One region of the Pseudothermotoga elfii DSM 9442 genome, then DNA from elsewhere that is predicted to be linked to it. Evidence: riboswitches for the same ligand, from Rfam matches in the RefSeq annotation. Region 1 holds a riboswitch; each other region holds the start of a gene.
What was found. A riboswitch is a leader RNA that binds a small molecule or an ion and turns the genes downstream of it on or off. The one in region 1 is predicted to bind cobalamin.
Positions count from the first base shown of each region.

Region 1 (6,926 bases):
CACACATCTATTGAAAAAGTCATGGTGACAGGCGGAGGATCAAAATCAGATTTTGTTTGCCAGACTTTGGCAGATGTTCTGAATAAAGAGACGGTCAGGGGTGAAACCTACGAAGGTTCTGGTTTGGGAGCAGCCATAGTCGGATTTGTTGGAATAAAATACTATTCTTCCTTTGAGGATGCTGTTCAAAAAATGGTTAGATACAGCAAGCAATTTATTCCAAATAAAGAGCGTGCAAAACTTTACTCCCAGCTTTATGAACATGTTTACAAAAAAATGTATGCCAGATTGTGTCCATTGTATAGATCCATGCAAAAGATAACTGGTTATCCAGAATGTTGAGAGGTGAAAGAAATGGAATTTCAACCCAAATGGATTGAACAGGCACCCCCCGCTGGTTCTTACAGATCGATATTTAAATGGGGAAACCCAAATTTCTTTAAACACCCGAATAAAAGACTTTACAGATTGATGAAACAAGTTTTTGAATTATCTGATGAACACTTTGAGCATCCTGTAAATCCAGGCTTTGAACAGGTAAAAGTCGATATACCGATAAAACTTTCTTCGAAACACATTCAAGTTTTCGAAAATATTCTTGGAGCCGAGAACGTAAAAACAGACGATTACTCCAGAGTAAAGGCAAGTTTTGGGAAAACTATGCTTGATTTGATGAGATTGAGAGAAAAGAAAATAGAAAATCTCCCGGATGCGGTTTTGTTTCCGAAAGATAAAAAAGATGTCGTGGAAATAGTAAAGTATTGCAACGAAAACAGAATACCAGTTTATCCAAGAGGAGGAGGTTCAACAGTAACAAGAGGGACTGAATGTGTAAACGGTGGTGTGTGCATAGATTTTACAAAGCATATGAATCGAATTCTCAAGTTGAATGAAACTAACCACACCGTTACAGTTCAACCGGGTATCTACGGCCCGGAGCTTGAGAGAAAATTGAACAACGCACCTGAAGAACTCAACGCAGAGCATAGATATACCTGCGGTCATCTGCCCCAATCTTTTGAGGGCTCCACCGTTGGTGGGTGGATTGTCACAAGAGGTGCGGGACAAAATTCAACATATTATGGAAAAATTGAGGATCTTGTGATCTGCCAAGAATATATAACCCCGGTAGGAGAAATCATTACAAAAGAATACCCAAGGGCCGCTTTAGGTCCATCAATAGACCAGATCTTCATTGGTAGTGAAGGTGCTTATGGATTACTCGTTTCGGCTACACTCAGAATCTTCAGATATCTTCCAGAAAACGACCAAAGGTTCAGTTTTATCTTTCCAGATTTTCACAGCGCGATAGAAGCAACCAAAGAGATAATGCAATCCCAATTTGGAGTTCCTTCGGTGATGAGATTATCAGATCCTGAAGAAACAGATGTTGCATTGAAACTCTATGGTGTTGAAGATACGTTGATAGACAAAATGATAAGCCTGCGGGGTTTCAAGCCCATGAAAAGATGTTTACTCCTTGGCATAGCGCAGGGAGAGAAAAATTACGCAAAAAACGTCAAAAGAAACATAATAAAACTGGCAAGAAAATACGGTGCGATGTACACCACAGGTTTTGTGGCAAAATCCTGGGAACATGGCAGATTCACAGACCCATACCTCAGAGATGATCTGAACGATTTTGGCATAGTAATAGACACCCTTGAATGTGCCGTGGCATGGGATCAAATTGAATACGTCTGGGAGAACGTCAGAAGATACTGCAAACAAAGGCCAAAAACTATTGTTATGAGCCACTGTTCGCATTTCTACCCTCAGGGAACTAACCTGTATTTCATATTCATAGGAAAATTTGAAAATATCGAGGAATTTGTTGAGTACCAGAGCGGAATACTCGACAATATAGTAAAACACGGCGCGGCGTTGAGTCATCACCATGGAATAGGAAAATTATTTGCACCATGGTTTGAAAACTGTATAGGAAAAAATCAGCTTGAAGTTATGAGAGCTTTAAAAAGATACTTTGATCCCAACAACATTATGAATCCGGGTGGGACACTTGGATTAGACCTGAGCGATACGCAAAAAAGAAAAATATCATAACTGGCAATCGTTAGAGCATTTATGATATTCTATCCTTAGATAGTAAAAATTGAATATGATTTTCCACCTGAGGTTCCATTTATGGATTAAAAGGGAATCCGGTGAAAATCCGGAGCTGCCCAGCAACCGTAACTGGGGACGAAATCCGCAGAAAGGCCACTGGTACAATCCGGGAAGGCGCGGAGAGTAGGATGATCCAGAAGCCGGGAGACCTGCCTTAGGTGTATTCTTCCCCGATAGCTGAGGGCTATTTGGGAAATTTTTGTTTGTGTGGAGGTGAGGATATGAAAATTCACGAATATGTCGGAAAAAATGTTCTAAAAGAAAACGGATTTAATGTACCAAAATCCGTATTGATCAACGGGCCTTTTGAACGAAGAGATCTTGAACAACTCGATCTTCCACATGTTTTGAAAGCCCAGGTTCTGGTTGGAGGGAGAATGAAAGCTGGTGGTGTGGTTTTCTCCAGATCATACGAAGAAACTTACCAGAAAATTTCATATCTACTTGGAAGAAAAATAAAAGGAGAAAAGTGTACAAAGGTGCTCGTTGAGGAAGTTTTTGAACACGATAGAGAAGAATATTTATCAATATTGATTGATAGAGACATTAGAGATATAACAGTACTCTATTCCGAATTCGGCGGGATTGATATAGAAGATGTGGAAAAGCAAAAAATAGTCAAAATTAAGATGGAAGATATCAGTAAATTACCAGATCACGTACGTGATATAACTTATAAACTGGTAAATCTTTTTATAGAAAAAGATTTGACACTTCTTGAAATTAATCCGATCGCTTTCAACAACAAAGATGAATATATGATGCTGGATTGTGTTATGCATATCGATGAAAATGCTCTTTATAGACAAAATTGGTGTCCACAAATTCCCAGCTTTGATCCTGAACTTCAAGGTGATGTGGGAATAATTGGTTGTGGAGCCGGTATTGTCATGGCAACTTTCGATGCAGTTATCGAATGCGGCCTTAAACCCGGCGCTTTCTGCGATCTCGGCGGCGGAGCAAAAAAAGAAAATGCACTGAAAGTGTTAAATGATCTAAGTAAAAGAAATAAAAAAATAGTCGCAAATATATTCGGTGGTATTACCGATACTATGGAAATTGCTTCAGCAATCATCGAATGTAAAGGGAAGAACCCGGAAATTCAAATCTTCGCCCGAATAACAGGAAACAATGAGATGTTTTCCAGAAAACTTTTAACAGAAAATGGAATAAAGGTTTTCGACAGCACCACAGATCTTATAAACGCTCTAAGGAGGGAGAGCTATGTTTTGTAAATCTGACAGGGTCTGTGTTTATGGAATTACTGGAAAATATGGTAGTCATCATACAATAAAAATGAAAAACTATGGCACAAATATTATTTGTGGTGTTTCAAAAAGAAAAATCACAGAATTTGAGGGTATCCCAGTTTACAAGACACTGAAAGAGGCAAAAGAAAATCCCGATACTGCTATCATCTTTGTTCCAAAAGAAGAAGTTCTGAATGCCTTTCTTGACGCTGTAGAAAATAGCATCAAGAAAATCGTCATCATAAGCGAGCATGTTCCTATTCACGATGCACTGAAAATAACCAAGATTTCGAAAAAACTTGGCATAAAAGTTGTAGGACCAAATTGTCCAGGGGTGATTGTTCCTGGGGAAGTGAAAGTGGGGATAATGCCGGAAAAATACTTTAAACCCGGTGAATTTGCGTTGATTTCAAGAAGTGGCACCTTGATGTATGAAATTGCCAGGATTATTTCAAAGGCAGATGGCATAAAGATCGCTATGGGGCTCGGAGGAGATCCAGTAGTAGGCACCAACGTTGCAGAAGCATTTGATGAAATTGAAAATATGAGTATAAGAAAAGTCATGGTTATTGGCGAAATAGGTGGAAATGACGAAGTAAACGGCATCAAATATGCCAGAGAGAAAGGTTTTGATGGAGAAATATTCTCTTTCTTTGCAGGTAGATATGCGCCCGAAGGAGTCAGGATGGGCCACGCTGGTGCAATTATAGAGGGAGAGTCTGGAAGGGTGCAATATAAAGAAGAAAAATTGAGGCAGTATGACGTCAAAACAATTAGAAATTTATTCGAGCTCGAAAAGATTTTCAATTGATTTTCTCACTTTGAGAGATTTTCATCTCGATGCTAATCTGGTACAACTTGTGGCTGCATATCTTCTGAAATGTGAAGTTTTAAAATGAAGTTCCATTATCTTTTATTCTCTCAATTCGTTAAAATCAATTGAAACAAAAAGATTGAGAAGGTTATACTTCTCAAATTTCATTTTGCCATCCTTCTTTTTGCATTATATACTCAAGCTTTTGCCTTAGTTCTGGTATATCATCCTTTAATATTTTCCAAAGTACTTCTATATCCAATCCAAAGTAGAAATGTATTAGCTTATCTCTTGTTCTGGCGATCATACTCCATTTGACTTCTGGATATTTTTCTTTAAATTCTAAAGACATATTTTTCACCGCTTCTCCAAGAATTTCTACATTTCTAATCACTGCGTCTATTGTCTTCTCATCTTTAGAAAAGTTTTCAAAGTTCATATTTTCCGTGTATCTTATCATTCTTTTACATGCTACCATCATATCCAGAAGGAATTCTTTATTCGTTCTTTTATACATACTCCAGCTCCTTTTTTATATTTTCTTTAACATAACTTATTCGTATGCTTTCTATCCCACATGGGGTGAGTATATCTGCCTGCCTGCTAAACAAAGCTTCAAGAAAATCAATAAGTCCTATGAAATCTTTCATGTTTCCCTTGCCTTCTTCAAACTCGACAACAAAATCAATATCGCTATCTTCTCTTAATTCATTTCTGGCAGCAGAACCAAATATTCCTATTTTCTTAACTCCAAACTTTCTTATCTCACCCATATTGTCCCGCAAGGTTTTTAAAATTTCTTCTTTTTTCACAATTCACGACTCCTCATTTGATAGGTTTAAAATCTGAACCCATTTTGAGACGTAAGTAAAGTAATATTTTCTTTTCATGCATACTTCACAGCAATTATTTTAACATCTTTTATCAAAGACATATTTTGCTATTTTTGCTATTATTTTTTATAAAATCCTGTAGATGTTTATGTCAAGTTGAAATACTGATAACTCTACAAGTGCAACTTTAATTTGATCCTTTCCTTGTATTTATAAACTAACACACATATTGCGGCTGTGCATCTTCTGAAATGTGAAGTTTTAAATGAAAATTCACGAAAAAGTTAGTACCTTTCAGTATCTCCCCTGTACATGTAGATAGCTATTTTCAAAGTTTTGTTTAGTCATCAACAAGTACAAAAACACTTGCCCTGATTCATTGTGAAAATTTCAAGTCCTTGAATAGAAGTACCAATCAAATATAGTCTGTTACACTGTCTTGCTTTAGCTTGCAAGGAGTAATATTATCACCCTATAATTATTTTGCATTTGACATCATTCGCATAGTAACAGTTATATTTATACAGATTGTATCATTTATACCAGTTCCGCTAACAGTAAATAATTCTTTGAGTACTACATTATGATAACTACCTGAAATCTTGAGTTATAATCAGGATATACTTCATCTGTGGAGGAATGCTTGGTTGATAGACAGGACAAATGCCATGCCCCTTTATGTTCAGCTGAAACAGGAACTGAAAGAAAAAATACTAAAAGGTGATTGGAAAGAAGGGGAAAAAATTCCTGCAGAGTTTGATCTAATGAAAATCTATAAAGTCAGCAGGGCTACTGTTAGATCAGCTATAGATAGCCTTGTTTTGGAGGGATATCTTGTCAAAAAACACGGGATTGGTACTTTTGTTAAAAGAATAAGACCTTCTCTTGGTTTTGAGCCTTTGATAAGTTTAAGTTATGCTCTGGAAACTTTTAATATTCACTCTAAAAACACTGTACTTGAGAAAAAATACATAGATATTGATAGAAAACTGAAGCAGAAGCTTCGTTTCAAATATGCGGCAAAATGTCTTTATGTCAGAAGATTACGTTATGTTGATGAAGTGCCGGTGGCGATTGAAGATTCGTATTTCCATCCAAAAACTGCACATGTTTTTGATGGTAAAGACCTGTCAAAATCCATTGCGAAAATACTCGTTAATGAAACAGATGTATCGATATCAAAAGTTGAACAAATAATAATTCCGCGTGTGGCAGAAAAAGAAGAAAGAGCCCTGTTAGTGTTATCTGAAGAAACCCAGATTCTGCACATGCAGCGATGGATCTATGTTCAAAATCAGGTTGAACCAATCTATTATCTGAATTTAATTATGAGAAACGATCTATCAACCTTTCACATAACAAGATGAGCTTGTAAATTCGTTGTTTTGCTTCCTGCACAGCTGTACAGTCACAAGCCACACAGGAGAAAATCAAAAACTTTTTAGTAAGGGGAAAACTGCTGCAAGATAATAAAAGCTCTATTTCTCGAGTAAATTTTAAGCACCTCTCTGAAAAATGATATGAAATTTTAAAGATATTTTTCAGGATATTTTTACGAGAATAGTTGTATAATTGTACAACAATGAAAGGAGGAAAATTGTGCATACTGAAAAAATCTTCAAAGCCCTATCCTGTAAATGGAGAATTGAAATCATAAAACAGGCGGCAAAACAGGATCTTTGTATATGCGATCTTGAGGCTGCAAATCACATTGACAAAACGACTATTTCAAGACATATAGCCATCTTACAGAATGCCGGGATCATCGAGTTGCAAAGAGAAGGGCAAAGAAAAAGAATCGTTCTCAAAGATTCCAGGGTTCTTGAGCTCATAAATCTGGCGGAAAAGATTGCTAAGGAATATTCATTTTAAAAAGGAGGAGATGAAATTGGCAAAAAACTG
Region 1 is NC_022792.1:1,542,394-1,549,319, forward strand. It holds gene TEL01S_RS07455 (FGGY-family carbohydrate kinase) at 1-342, shown strand, start outside; gene TEL01S_RS07460 (FAD-binding oxidoreductase) at 355-2,064, shown strand; cobalamin riboswitch at 2,118-2,298, shown strand; gene TEL01S_RS07465 (ATP-grasp domain-containing protein) at 2,349-3,362, shown strand; gene TEL01S_RS07470 (succinate--CoA ligase subunit alpha) at 3,352-4,188, shown strand; gene TEL01S_RS07475 (HepT-like ribonuclease domain-containing protein) at 4,349-4,708, opposite strand; gene TEL01S_RS07480 (nucleotidyltransferase family protein) at 4,701-5,003, opposite strand; gene TEL01S_RS07485 (GntR family transcriptional regulator) at 5,672-6,391, shown strand; gene TEL01S_RS07490 (ArsR/SmtB family transcription factor) at 6,624-6,896, shown strand; gene TEL01S_RS07495 (4Fe-4S dicluster domain-containing protein) at 6,907-6,926, shown strand, end outside.

Region 2 (6,926 bases), 190 kb from region 1:
GAATGATTCTTTCAATCTTTTTGTGGTTTGTATCGGTAGTTATCGTTCTGTATTTTGGAGGTAGTTAAATGAAACTCTTAATAGCTCTACTGACAAATTCGCTTGCCAACATTTTTGTAAAACTTGGCGCTTCTTCTTATCGAGAAACCGGGAGTTTTTCATCATTCTTTTTTCATTGTCTTAAAAACTTTTATATCTGGCTTGGCTTACTGTTCTTTGGCCTGTCTTTTGTATTTTACAGTTTGTCTTTAACGAAAACAAAACTCAGTACAGCTTACCCTATTATGACCGGCGCAGGCTTTATAATAGTTACTGTTGCTTCAATTCTACTGTTCAAGGAAAACATATCTTCCCTGAAAATTGTCGGCATTTTACTGATAGCTACTGGCATATGGCTTGTATCCGTAACGTGAGGTGATCAGATGAAGTCGAAAGTAGCCGTACTAAAAACTTCTGCCGAAACCGTACTGAACGACTATATTGAATTAGTCAAAATAGCCGACATAGAAAATACATTGGACAAGAAATGTACGACGATCTTGAAGGACAATATTTCATGGCATCTTCCTATGCCTTCAGCAAATACAACTCCCTGGCAGCTCGAAGGAACCATACAGGCGTTGAAGAAATTTGGTTTTCAGCAGATTGTGGCGGTTGAGAACAAAACTGTTGTCACCCGGCCAAAACATGGAGAAAAACTCAATAAATTTGATATCGTTTACTCAAAGTACAAAATCCCTGTTTTATACAACTTCGAGGAAAGAGATATGAAGTGGATTGATTACAAGCCAAAATCACAACTGAGAGCACTTGATAAGATATTTCCAGAGGGAATCAGATTACCCGATTATTTTTTTGGAAAAAATATAATTCATCTACCAACTATGAAATGCCACATATATACTACAACAACCGGTGCGATGAAAAATGCCTTTGGTGGGCTTTTAAACACAAAAAGGCACTATGCACATAGCTGGATACATGAGACGCTTGTTGACTTGCTCAAGATTCAAAAAGAAATCCACAGCGGTATTTTTGCCGTTATGGACGGAACAACAGCGGGCAATGGCCCTGGGCCAAGAACATTGAAACCTGTCAGAACAGATTTGATTCTGGCGAGTTCTGATCAGGTTGCTATAGACGCTGTTGCAGCAAAGATCATGGGATTTGATCCTATGCAAATTGATTATATAAGAATAGCCGACGAGGAAGGTTTAGGGAATGGAAAGCTCGAAAATATAGAGATTGTAGGGTATGATATTTCGAATTTGAAATATAAATTCGCAGTAGGAGATAATCTTGCAAGTAGAGTTGGCGACCTCTTGTGGTTTGGTCCTTTGAAGAGATTGCAAAAACTGTTTTTCAGAACACCTTTGGTTTACATCTTTGTTCTGGCTTCAGAAATTTACCATGATAAATTCTGGTGGAATTTCAAAGGCAAAAAAGTCTTTGAGGAATGGAAGAAAACAAGCCCATGGGGAAGATTGTGGGAGAGTTATGGATGAGAAAAATCATCGTCTTAATACTAACTGCTTTAGTGCTTGCCTACTTTGTAACATCGATAGGGTTTTGGTTAGTTGAAAATGTTTTCAGTTTAGGGGGGCGTTTTTTCTTTTATTATTCACATAACATGTATGTAGAAGGTAAAGGACCTGCTCCAAATCAGTACAGATTTGTACCATATCTGCTCGTTGAAAAATTTTTTAAACACATACCAATGCGCTGGTATTGCAGTCCATATCTTACTGTGAAAAGATGGGCCGGTTTTGACAACAATCCCAGCGCCGTGCTTGACAATAAACTGAATCTTGATTCGTATCTTTCTCTGGAAGATCGCGATAAACTTGCAAACGATGTTGGAGGCTTTATCAAAGAAAAATTGTTAGAGATTACCAATAATGTAATGACGACAAATATTCTGTTGAACATTGTAAATAACTTGGGTTGGAAAACTTGGTTTCAAGATCCTTTTGAGTTTGTGAGCAAATTAATTAAGCAGTTACCATATGAGTTCACTCAGGTTTTCGATGATAAGAGCGATTTGAACAAAGTCATTTATGGATATGCCACTATGCGTTTTTTTGCTACAATTGGTGTACTTCTGTTATTGTATTTTTGGATGAGAACTTTATGCAATGAGCTTGTTTCTTATCTTTCCATGTTTGCTTATTCCATATTCTTGGCATTCAGTTATGGTGATTTTCTCCAGCAGGAATTTCACGTCTCATTGCTGCTTTTTATTCTCGGTGTAATACTCATTTACAAAAGAAAACCGTGGTGGAGTATCTTCATACTTGTAGTAATTCAATCTTTTGTAAGAACAGATCACGCCTTTTTTATTGCTGTTATTTATGGTCTTTATAACTTCCCGTGGAATAAGGACAGAGTGCCCAAGATTGTTTCCGTAACAATTTTCCCCATTCTGATGACTTATCTTTTGGCGAAAGTGATATTTCCAAATGCTACTTACTACACACCACTGATCAGGATAAAAGATAACCTTTCTGATCCCTGGGCATGGGTTTACCCTGCGATATTTTTTGCTTTACCATTGATTTTCGTGCAGAAGATAAGAAAAATTGAGTTTTACAAAAAAACATGGAGCTGGATACTTCCATTCATTGCGATGAATGCACTGGTAGCTTTAACAAGAGAAGTTCGTTTATTCTTGCCTGTTGTGGCATATCTATTCCCGCTGTTGTTGAATGGGATATTTTCGTTGTATAATACAAACGAAAACTGAATAAGAAGCGTCGGAGGGTACCAAGAAGGTTTAATAGGGAAGCCGGTGAAAATCCGGCACGGGGACGCCACCGTGACCGGGGACGAAACCCACAGATACCACTGGCATTGCTGGGAAGGTGTGGGAAGTAGGATGATCCGGAAGTCGGGAGACCTGCCCTTCGATTAAGCTCGCCACTTTCTCCGAAACCGGGAAAGTGGTGAAAAATTTTGCAAACAGGGAGGTAAGGTTATGAGAAAACTGTTAAGTGTGATTCTTGTTTTGCTCATAGTAGCTTTTGTTTTAGCCTACCCAATAAGTGTTGTTGATGATGCTGGGAGAATCGTAACAATTCAATCGAAACCCGAAAGGATAATTTCCGCAGCCCCATCTGCAACGAAATTCGTGCAATATCTGGGGCTTTCTGACAAAATAGTTGGTGTCACAAATTGGGATGATTTTGAAGCCGAGAGAATAGGGGACCTTGTACCATTGAATGTGGAGAAAATCCTCAGCTTAAAGCCAGATATCGTTTTGATTTTTGGAGGTTTTCAACTTCCAGAAGTTACAAAGCTTGAAGAACAGAACATAACAGCTGTGGTTTTAAATGCTAATACTGTTCAGCAAATATTGAATGATCTGATCCTGGTTGGAAATGTTCTTGGTGAAGTGGAAAAAGCCAGAAAACTATCAAAAGAACTTGAAAACAAATATCTTTCTCTGGCAAAGAAAGCTTATGGCATACCGGTTGAGAAACGAGTAAAGGTTGCTTACCTCATGGATACTCCAGGGCCAGAAATTCGAGAAATATGGACCTGCGGCCAGGGATCATATCTGAATGATTTGATAACACTTGCTGGTGGAATTAATATTGCCGCTGGTTTTACAGGGCCGAATGGTTTCCTGCCTATATCTATAGAGTACATAGTTTCACAGGATCCAGATGTTTTTATTGTTGCAAACTATGTACCCGGTGCAGAAGATCAGGTGAAAGAAAAAATCATGTCTTACTCGCCTTTTAAATCTGTAAAAGCGGTGAAAAATGAAAGAATCTATGTTTACGATGGAAATCTTTTGAGCATGCCAGTTCCTCAACTTGTAGAATTTATTGAGCAAATATATATTGATTTTTACGGAGGTAGCTGATTTTGAAAATTTTTAAAATATTTTCGGCAATAATTCTACTTTTATTCGTTGCAATCGTTTCAACGATGTTTGGAGGAGTCCATATACCGTTTCGTGAAACAATTAAATCTTTTTTCACGGCAGATAGTGAATGGAAACAAATCATCTGGAACATAAGGTTTCCGAGAGTGTTGCTTTCAATAGTAGCCGGGGCAGGGTTGGCTGCTGTTGGAGGTGCGTTTCAGGGATTACTCAGAAACCCACTGGTTGATCCATATCTCCTTGGTGTCTCCTCCGGCGCTTCTTTTGGAGCAGTATTATCAATTTTTCTCGCCGATGCGTACAGTATTTCTTTGATCTATAAAACACCGTTGATCAGTTTTGTCTTCGCTTTGTTTGCTGCTATTATGACCATAGTTCTTTCTCGCAGAAATGGGACCACACCGATAACGGATTTGATTCTAAGTGGTGTTTTGATAAGTATTCTTTTTAGCTCGGCAACTGTAATGTTACTTATGCTTGTAAGGAAAAATATAACACATGCGTATGTATGGCTTTTTGGTACTCTGTCGGGAACTGGCTGGGATGATTTACCTGTACCATTGATGGCAACAGCTCTGTTTATTTTTCTGTCTGTGGGATTATCTGAACAATTGAATGTTATATCCCTTGGCGAAACGCAGGCGAAGATTTCTGGGGTGAATGTTGAATTTGTAAAATTTTTAATCTATATCGCGGGAAGCTTCACCACTGCAGCCATAGTTTCTGTAACGGGTGTCATTGGTTTTGTTGGGTTGATAACACCTCATATGACACGAAGGATTTTTGGAAGCGAGCACAAAACTCTGATAATCTCCAGTGCTTTAACAGGAGGAATATTTCTTTGCGTATGTGATGCCTTCGCGCGTTCGATTGTTAGACCGTCTGAGCTACCAATAGGTGTCATAACTGCATTTGTAGGAGCACCTGTTATGTTTACTATACTCAAAAGGAGTGGCTCAAATGGTTGATGTAGCATTGAAATCGGTTAGTTTCCGATACAATTCAAAACAGGGCCTTGTTTTAAATGGTACAACACTTTTTGTCGAACACGGAGAATTTGTTGGATTACTTGGACCAAATGGATCTGGAAAGACAACAATGCTCAGAATAATAGCTGGATTGTTTCCTGTTTCTGATGGTGAGGTTAAGGTATGCGGGATGAATCCTTTGAAAATAGGAAGAAAAAAGCTTGCAAAAATCGTTGGATTTGTTACACAGGATTTCATACCTATTTATGATTATACAGTCAAACAAATTGTTTTAAGTGGCCGATTGCCATACGCAAAAACATTTTTCTCCACGTGGACAGATAGAGATCTTGAGGCGGTGAAGGAAGCTCTGAGAAAAGTTGATGCAGAGAGATTTATTGAAAGATCTTTCCATGGCCTCAGTACCGGAGAGCAAAAACGTGTTGCGATGGCAAGAATACTTGCGCAGAATACACCCGTGATTTTACTTGATGAACCAACAGCACACTTGGACCCGGGGCATGTGGTAGAAATTAAAAACGTCTTGGCCCATCTTCATAAAGAAGGAAAAACAATAATTGCCGCTTTTCATGATGTGAATATAGCATCTGAACTGTGCACCAGGATAGTATTTATGAAAAGTGGTAAAATCCTCTTTGATGGCCCGCCCGAAAAAATTATCACCGAAAAAACTCTCGAATTGATTTATGATACCAAATTTCATGTAATAAAAAATCCCGAAACAGGAAAACTCATTGTGGTGTACTGATATATCTATTTTGTACGCTCTAAGAACTTTTTTGGTATAATCTATCGAAACAAAAAGCACACAGGGAGAGGCTGATTTGTGGAAGTAGAAACCAGAGGCACAAGGATTTTGAGGGGTAATCCCAAGAGAGCAATAATCAAATTGTCGTTGCCAATGATGCTTGCGATGCTTGTTCAGACTGTTTACAACCTTGCTGACGGTGTGTGGGTGGCAGGGCTTGGCCCAAAACCTCTTGCAGCGATTGGACTATTTTTCCCCATATTTATGGTTATTCTTTCCTTGGCAGCGGGGATAGGCGTGGGGGCAAGCTCGGTTGTAGCCAGAAAAATTGGGCAGAAAGACAAATCTGGAGCAGATGCGGCTGCAATGATTTCTCTAATACTTTCTTTGATTATAGGGGCTATATCAACAGTTGTTTCATTGTTTGTAGTTGAACCTGTTCTTCGGTTGATAGGAGCCAGTGGCGAAACATTGCAGCTGTGCTTGGAGTATGCAAAAGTGCTCTTATTCTCAACAACTTTGATGATGTTCAACAACGTAGCGAATGGCATCCTTAGAGGAGAAGGAGATGCCAAAAGAGCGATGTATGCTATAACTATAGGTTCTGTTTTGAACATAATTCTTGATCCATTGTTTATATATGTTTTCAAACTTGGTGTTGGAGGAGCTGCGTATGCCACGGTTTTGTCTATAGCTATTTCATCGGTTTTGATATCTTACTGGCTTTTCTTTAAAAAAAGTACTTATGTTTCTCTGAAGATCAGAGATTTTTCATATGATTCCCACATACTTAGAGATATACTCAAAATAGGCATACCAGCCTCGCTTGCGCAAATATCAATGTCTGTTGCTGTCTTTGTTTTAAATGTATTTGCAATTAGAGCTGGTGGAGATTACGGTGTGGCGGTTTTCACAAGTGGATGGCGTGTGATAAATTTTGGTACTGTCCCGTTAATTGGTATTGCTATGGCAGTAACTTCTGTAACAGGAGCTGCTTATGGTGAAAGAGATGGAAATAAACTGGATATAGCGCATTTGTTCGCCGTAAAATTTGGATTTTTCATCGGTCTTTTTGTTATGTTTGCTATTGCTGGATTGGCACCGTATATTGCTCTGGTGTTTACATATTCTGATGATGGATCGGCTTTGTACGGTGATCTTGTCGTTTCTTTGAGAATAATGAGTCTATTTCTTCCCGGAGTTCCATTTGGCATGTTCACATCATCGATGTTTCAAGGAATAGGGCACGGAGGTAAAAGCTTACTGGTGACAGTAATGAGAACGATCGTTATGCAACTGG
Region 2 is NC_022792.1:1,350,016-1,356,941, reverse strand. It holds gene TEL01S_RS06570 (decaprenyl-phosphate phosphoribosyltransferase) at 1-68, shown strand, start outside; gene TEL01S_RS06565 (DMT family transporter) at 69-413, shown strand; gene TEL01S_RS06560 (DUF362 domain-containing protein) at 423-1,505, shown strand; gene TEL01S_RS06555 (hypothetical protein) at 1,502-2,743, shown strand; cobalamin riboswitch at 2,742-2,918, shown strand; gene TEL01S_RS06550 (ABC transporter substrate-binding protein) at 2,975-3,868, shown strand; gene TEL01S_RS06545 (FecCD family ABC transporter permease) at 3,871-4,857, shown strand; gene TEL01S_RS06540 (ABC transporter ATP-binding protein) at 4,850-5,626, shown strand; gene TEL01S_RS06535 (MATE family efflux transporter) at 5,705-6,926, shown strand, end outside.
Region 2: another riboswitch for cobalamin. It lies ahead of TEL01S_RS06550 (ABC transporter substrate-binding protein); the one in region 1 lies ahead of TEL01S_RS07465 (ATP-grasp domain-containing protein).

Region 3 (6,926 bases), 230 kb from region 1:
ACATGAAGACGCGAACAGAATAAGGGAAAAAAGCACCAGCATCGAAAATATTTTCTTTTGCACATCAACACCTCCGATTTGTGTTTTCACCATCGCTTTACAATTGTATCACCTAATTTCCTTTCCCTGCATTGTATTAAGAACATTCCTTTTGGTTAAAGTTACACAATTTTCGAAAGTGGCATGAAATTGAATGTTATACTGAGCGCAACGAGGAGGAATTTTCATGAATATTTCAAAACTAACAGATTTTGTAAGCCCAAGGTTTTCAAGAGCAATTTTGCCATGGATTTTGAAAAACCCAAGATATCTGAAAAATGCGCCGCTTCTGATTAAGGCTTTCTGGGAATGCGAATCAATGCGTAAAGAACTACTTTCAAAAGAAAATCTTTTAGTCCCACCGGTTGCTATATTGAGCATAACAAACGATTGTAATCTGCACTGCCAGGGGTGTTTTGTGGAAAAACTCTCTGGCAGGCAAATGACAATATCAGAATGGAATAACCTGATAAATCAGGCAAAAGATCTTGGGGTTTTCGCTTTTCTAATAGCAGGGGGCGAACCTTTCTTAGTTGAAAATTTGCTCGATTTAATTTCATCTCACAAAGACCGTGTTTTTGCGATATTCAGTAATGGAACACGCATTAATGAAAAACAATTGCAGCAACTGAAAGATTGCCCCAATACAGCTGTTATTTTGAGTATAGAAGGAGATGAAAAATTAACAGATCAAAGAAGAGGAAATGGTGTCTACAGCGCTGTGATAAAAGTTTTGAAAAAACTTTCGAAAATTGGTGTAGTAAACGGCATATCTGTAACTATAACCAGAGACAACTATACATACTGGATAAAAGATGAAAACATAAACAATCTTACAGAAGCCGGTGCAAAACTCTGCTTTTTCATAGAATATATTGGTGCAAAAGAAGATGGAAAAGCCCTGGACTATGACCAAAGAAAACTTTTTAGAGAAAAAATTCTGTACTACAAAAATGAAAAGCCAATCTTCATTATCCATTCGCCCGGTGATGAAGAACCTTTCGGTGGTTGTGTTTCTGCAGGAAGAGGTTTTATACACATCAACGCATCTGGTGATTTGACACCCTGTCCTGTCACAAATGTTTCCACCCATAATTTGAAAAAAGCAACGCTTAAAGAGGGATTAAAAAGCAATCTATTCAAAGAAATAAGAGAAAATAAATTGCTCGAAGATGGTGATGGACCATGTTCGCTGATATCACATCAAAATGAGCTCAAGCAGATTGTGTCAAAACTTGACATTTCTTAGTTATACATGTTATACTTTTTATGCTTTTCCTACTTTTTATACAGAATGAGGTGATATTATGGAAAAACCTCAGGGAAAACATATCTTTGGCATGGTAAAAGTTGGCCCTAAAGGACAAATTGTTATTCCTAAAAAAGCAAGAGATATTTTTGGAATCAAGCCAGGAGATCTTCTAATGGTAGTTGGCGATGAGAAAAGTGGTATAGCTATCATCACTGATGAAAAACTTACCCGCATGTTTGAAGAAATTATATCAAGAGAAGAGTTGCGGGAGGAGAAAATATGAAAGCCATTGAAACCTTCGATCTCACAAAAGTTTATGATGGAAAAATTGCCGTGGATTCACTAAATCTATCGATAGATCAGGGTGAACTTTTTGCTTTACTCGGCATCAATGGAGCTGGTAAGACAACTACCATTAAAATGCTTTCTTGCCTTATCACTCCAACAAAAGGAGATGCACGAATCCTTGGAGATAGTGTTGTTTCAAATTCTCAATCTGTGAAAAAAAAGATAAGTCTTTCTCCTCAGGAAGATGCTGTTGCACCAAATCTCACTGTTAAAGAAAACCTTGAATTGATTGCGCGTATTTACGGTTTCGAAAAAAAGGAAGCAAGAATTAAAACAGAAAAAATGATAGATCTTTTCAATCTTGAAGAAGTAGCAACTTCAAAAAGCAAAACATTATCTGGTGGGATGAAGAGGCGTTTGAGCATTGCAATGGCTTTAATACCAGATCCACAGGTGCTATTTCTTGATGAACCGACCCTCGGTGTTGATGTTATAGCAAGGCGTGAATTGTGGAATATCATTAAAAAACTCAAAAGAAGAATTACGATGATTCTAACAACACATTATATGGAAGAAGCAGAATCATTAGCCGATAAGATAGGAATAATAGTCAAAGGAAAGCTGAAAGCAGAGGGAACAGCTGCACAATTAATGCAACTTGCTGGTGCACAAAAATTTGAAGATGGTTTCGTAAAACTCGCAACTGAGGAGGGGGCAGCATGAAATTTCTGGTGCTTTCATCACGAAACTCAAAAGAAATTTTGAGAGATCCCATTAATTTATTCTTTGGAGTTGGTTTTCCCATTATCCTGCTGCTTCTTCTTTCGGCAATTCAGTTGAATGTCCCAACAAATTTGTTTCACATAAATAACCTGTCACCAGGTATAGTAATTTTTGGTCTTTCCTTTTTTTCATTGTTTTCAGGAACATTGATAGCCAAAGACAGAGCCAGTTCTTTCATGATGCGTCTGTTTGCATCGCCACTCACATCAACTGACTTTATCGTCGGATATACATTTCCTTTTGTTCCTATAGCATTTATTCAGGTTTTAATAACCTTTAGGTTTTAATAACCTTTACCTCATCCGTATTTTTTGGATTTCGATTTAACCTCAATACTTTATTTGCACTATTTACTGTCATCCCTACAATATTTCTTTATATAGATATAGGAATTGGATTGCTCGCAGGTAGTATCTTCAACGACAAACAGGTTGGGGCTGTCTGTGGCGCTTTATTGACAAACATCAGTGCATGGTTGAGTGGCGTGTGGTTCGATATAAAATTACTCGGGAAAACATTTGAGAACATCGCAAACTTTTTGCCGTTTGTCCATGCTGTTGAAGCTTCCAGAGCAGCTGTTCATGGTAATTATTCTTCAGCGTTTTCCAATTTGTGGTGGGTAACAGTTTATACTCTTGTCATATTTATAGTAGCTATCCTTGTGTTTAAGGAAAAGATGAAGAATATCTGATAGAATACTCAGATACTGTGATAAAATAAATACAAAGAATATTTTACTGCTCAATGTCAAGGGAACACCGGTGAGATTCCGGGGCTGCCCAGCAACCGTGAGCGGGGACGAAAGCCACATCAAAAGCCACTGGCTTATGCCGGGAAGGCGTGGTAAGTAGGAGGATCCGCAAGCCGGGAGACCTGCTTTGAGTAGAGTTTTTTCCCGAAAGCTCGGGCTTTACGGGAAAATATTTTTTACCATGACACTTCAAAGATGGGGTGAAGAAGTCAACTACCCACCGCTTGTAGAAGCGGGGGCTTGAAAAGCTTAGTTGACTACCCTCAGCCACATAAGTGGCTACGTTAGACAGGTACACCCTGTGATGCTGCTCAAGTTCCAGGCTCTGTCGTGCAGGTCTAAACAGTCCTGAGGGGTAGGGACAGTGATCTGCACATAACAAGCCTGTCTAACATCGGGGATGAGCAATTAGCAGGGATAATCCCTGAGTTATCGTCAAAAGACGATTGGAAGTGATTGTGTGGTTTATGTAATTTCATTGGAAAGGAGGGAACAGCGCATTCCTTTCCATCTTGAAGAAGATGGAGTCTCCTGCGCTGGTTTATGATGAATATCGAAGAAGAATTTTTAAAACAGCAAATACTTGAGCGATTAAACAATTTAACAAAACCAATCAAAAGCCTTGGTTATCTTGAAGACATCGTTTTGAAAATTGGACTCATTCAAGGAAAAATTATCCCTGATTTACCGAAAGATAAACGAGTCTATATCTTTGCTGCTGATCACGGTGTTGCAGCAAATGGAGTTTCGGCTTACCCAAAACAGGTAACTTACCAAATGGTCCTTAATTTTCTCAATGGAGGGGCGGCAATTAATGTTTTTTCAAGACATGTTGGAGCCAAAGTTTATGTTGTTGACGCAGGAATTGACGGAGATTTTGACGTTAAAAATGATTACTTTATAAACGCAAAGATTGGCTACGGAACAAATGATTTTACAAAAGGACCGGCAATGAGCAGAGAACAGGCGGAAAAATGCATCGAATATGGCAGAAAAATAGCAAAGGAAGCTATTGAAAGTGGGGCTGACCTTTTGGTTGTGGGGGATATGGGAATAGGAAACACGACAACCGCCTCAGCCATTGCGGTATCGTTTGGTTTTGACATAGACGAAATATTAGATATTGGAACTTTCATTGATAAAGATGGGTTAAAAAGAAAAAGAAAAGCTATACAGAAAGCCATAGAAATAAATAATCCTGATAAAAATGATCCCGTAGATGTACTTGCAAAAGTTGGGGGGTTCTGTTTTGGGCAGATGGCTGGATTCATTCTCAAATCAGCTGAGGAAAAAATTCCTGTTTTGATCGACGGTTTTCCCACAACTGCTGGTTTATTGCTTGCATGGAATATGGATCATAATGTGCTCAGGTATGTGTTTGCGGGCCATAGATCGATGGTAAAAGGTCATAAAGTGATACTTGACGCGCTCAATCTCAGGCCAATTCTCGATCTTAATATGCGACTTGGAGAAGGCACAGGTGCCGTCCTGTCGATTCCAATAATTGAAGCTGCAATAAAGATGATCGGGGAAATGTCTACTTTTGAAAGTGCCGGGGTTTCAAAAGGAGTAGATCAGGTAAAATGATTACTTTGATAACAGGTGGTATGAAATGTGGGAAAAGCTCGTTTGCACTGAAATATATACTGAGTAAAAATTATAAAAACCGGGCATTTCTGGCAACAGCTGTTCCTTTTGACGAAGACATGAGAAGAAAAATCGAAAAACATCGAATAGAACGAGGAAATTTATTTGAAACATTTGAAGAACCGCTTAACATTGCAGGAACTCTCAAAAAAATTGACGAAAATTACGAGGTTATTTTGTTCGAATGCCTTACAACATACTTAGGAAATCTCTACTATTACAATGTCGATGTTGAAAAATATGTTTCCGATTTTGTCGGTGTAATCAGTTCAATGAAATCAGACATTGTTATAGTTACCAACGAAGTGGGATGGTCAATAGTGCCTGAAAATAATCTTGCCAGAAAATATGCTGAAACATTAGGAAAAATAAACTCAAAAATAGCATCTTTCTCAGATAGAGTGTATGTAGTTATTTCAGGAATTTCGGTGAGAATCAAATGAAAAGAATGATTGGGACAACTTCATGGCTTTTTCCCGGAACTTATTATGAAAATGCACGGCTCGTGGCACAGAATGTTGATTTTGTTGAACTACTTGTTTACACATGGGATGAAGAAACACAAAATATCATCGATGTAGAGATCGATAAATTGAATAACCTGACAGAAAAATATGGTCTTCTTTATACAGTGCACCTACCTACAGATAAAATAGAAAATGTTTTCAGTGCGTACAGGTATTTTACTATCTCGAAATTAAAAATAGTGAATTATGTGCTTCATCCTATCGAAGGAGTTGAAGTGTTTCTGTCTTTGAATGGATCAAACATGTCTCTGGAAAACCTTAAAGAAAAAATAGTCTACCACGAAAAAATGACATTTGACGTAGGACATCACTTACTGGGGAAAAAATTTGACACGGGATTTTTAAAAAATGTCAATGAAATACATTTGATGGGAGTTTCCCAACAGAAAGACCATCTCAGAGTAAACGAGGAAACCTTGATAAAGATATCAAAAATTTTTGGAGATTCAATCGAAAAAATTCGGTTGTGGTGCATCGAGGTTTTTGACATAAACGATATGCTTGAATCTCTCTCGCTGGTTAAAAGCTTTCTCAATAGGTGGGAAATCAAATGATGAATGATTTTCTAACGGCTCTCTCTTTTATCTCGAGATTGCCGGTCAAACTCAACAATACCGAAAATTTTGAAACAAACATAAAAAAAGCACCTTCTTATTTTACCCTGGTTGGGTACATTCCAGGCTTTATCTATTTTTTCACCTCACTATGGAGTGAGAACATCTTTATAAGAATAGCCGGGATTGCAGCTGGATTTTACCTGTTTGACCTTTTCCATTTTGATGGACTCTTAGATATGCTCGATGGATTTTTGAATCAATCAGACAAAGAAAAAAGGCTTCTAATTATGTCTAAAGGAAATGTTGGTCCATTCGCGGTTTTTTATGGAACCCTTTATGTCATAGCATTTTATAATTTATTTTCTCATCTGGATCCGACAGACTTCTTATTTGGTTCAGTTTTTGGCAGATATTCTATGAGTATACTGATATCTATCTCAAAACCAGCCAAAAATACAGGCCTTGGTGCCATGTTTTTTCCTGCTTACAAATACACTCCCTTGATAGCTGCCTTGTTTTCAGCTCCAATGCTCTGCCTGGGGTGTGTAAAATTTATTCTGTCTTTCCTTGTATCATTTCTGACTGCGATATTTGTAAAAATAATATCAGAAAAAAAGATCTCTGGAATAACTGGAGACGTAATCGGCGGTACATCTTTGTTGTCACAAATGTTTATATTGCTTTCAATAGCTGGTGTTGAATTGTGAGTAGACTATTAATGTTGATTTTTGCGGTATTTGTTGATATTCTCCTTGGAGAGTACCCGAATATAATTCATCCAGTTGCTTACATGGGAAAGATAGGTAAGCTTTTCGATAAATACGTTAACAACAAAGGGCAAAGCAAATCTACCAGATTTTTATCTGGCCTCTGTGCTGAAATGATTGAAATATCTGTATGGTGCTGCATGTTAATTTTTTTGAGGATATCGCTTAAATCAAAAATAATAGAATATGTAATATTAACCTGTTTACTCAAAGCGACATTTTCTATTCGTGGCTTGTACGAACATGTTAGAAAATGTTCCACAGACAATATTGCAAAATTGCGAAAATCTGTTTCGATGATTGTCAGCAGAGGTA
Region 3 is NC_022792.1:1,314,287-1,321,212, forward strand. It holds gene TEL01S_RS06330 (clostripain-related cysteine peptidase) at 1-63, opposite strand, end outside; gene TEL01S_RS06335 (radical SAM protein) at 227-1,288, shown strand; gene TEL01S_RS06340 (AbrB/MazE/SpoVT family DNA-binding domain-containing protein) at 1,347-1,574, shown strand; gene TEL01S_RS06345 (ABC transporter ATP-binding protein) at 1,571-2,302, shown strand; gene TEL01S_RS11190 (ABC transporter permease) at 2,299-2,649, shown strand; gene TEL01S_RS11195 (ABC transporter permease) at 2,649-3,053, shown strand; cobalamin riboswitch at 3,090-3,257, shown strand; gene cobT (nicotinate-nucleotide--dimethylbenzimidazole phosphoribosyltransferase) at 3,657-4,700, shown strand; gene TEL01S_RS06360 (bifunctional adenosylcobinamide kinase/adenosylcobinamide-phosphate guanylyltransferase) at 4,697-5,203, shown strand; gene cbiR (cobamide remodeling phosphodiesterase CbiR) at 5,200-5,841, shown strand; gene TEL01S_RS06370 (adenosylcobinamide-GDP ribazoletransferase) at 5,838-6,551, shown strand; gene cbiB (adenosylcobinamide-phosphate synthase CbiB) at 6,548-6,926, shown strand, end outside.
Region 3: another riboswitch for cobalamin. It lies ahead of cobT (nicotinate-nucleotide--dimethylbenzimidazole phosphoribosyltransferase); the one in region 1 lies ahead of TEL01S_RS07465 (ATP-grasp domain-containing protein).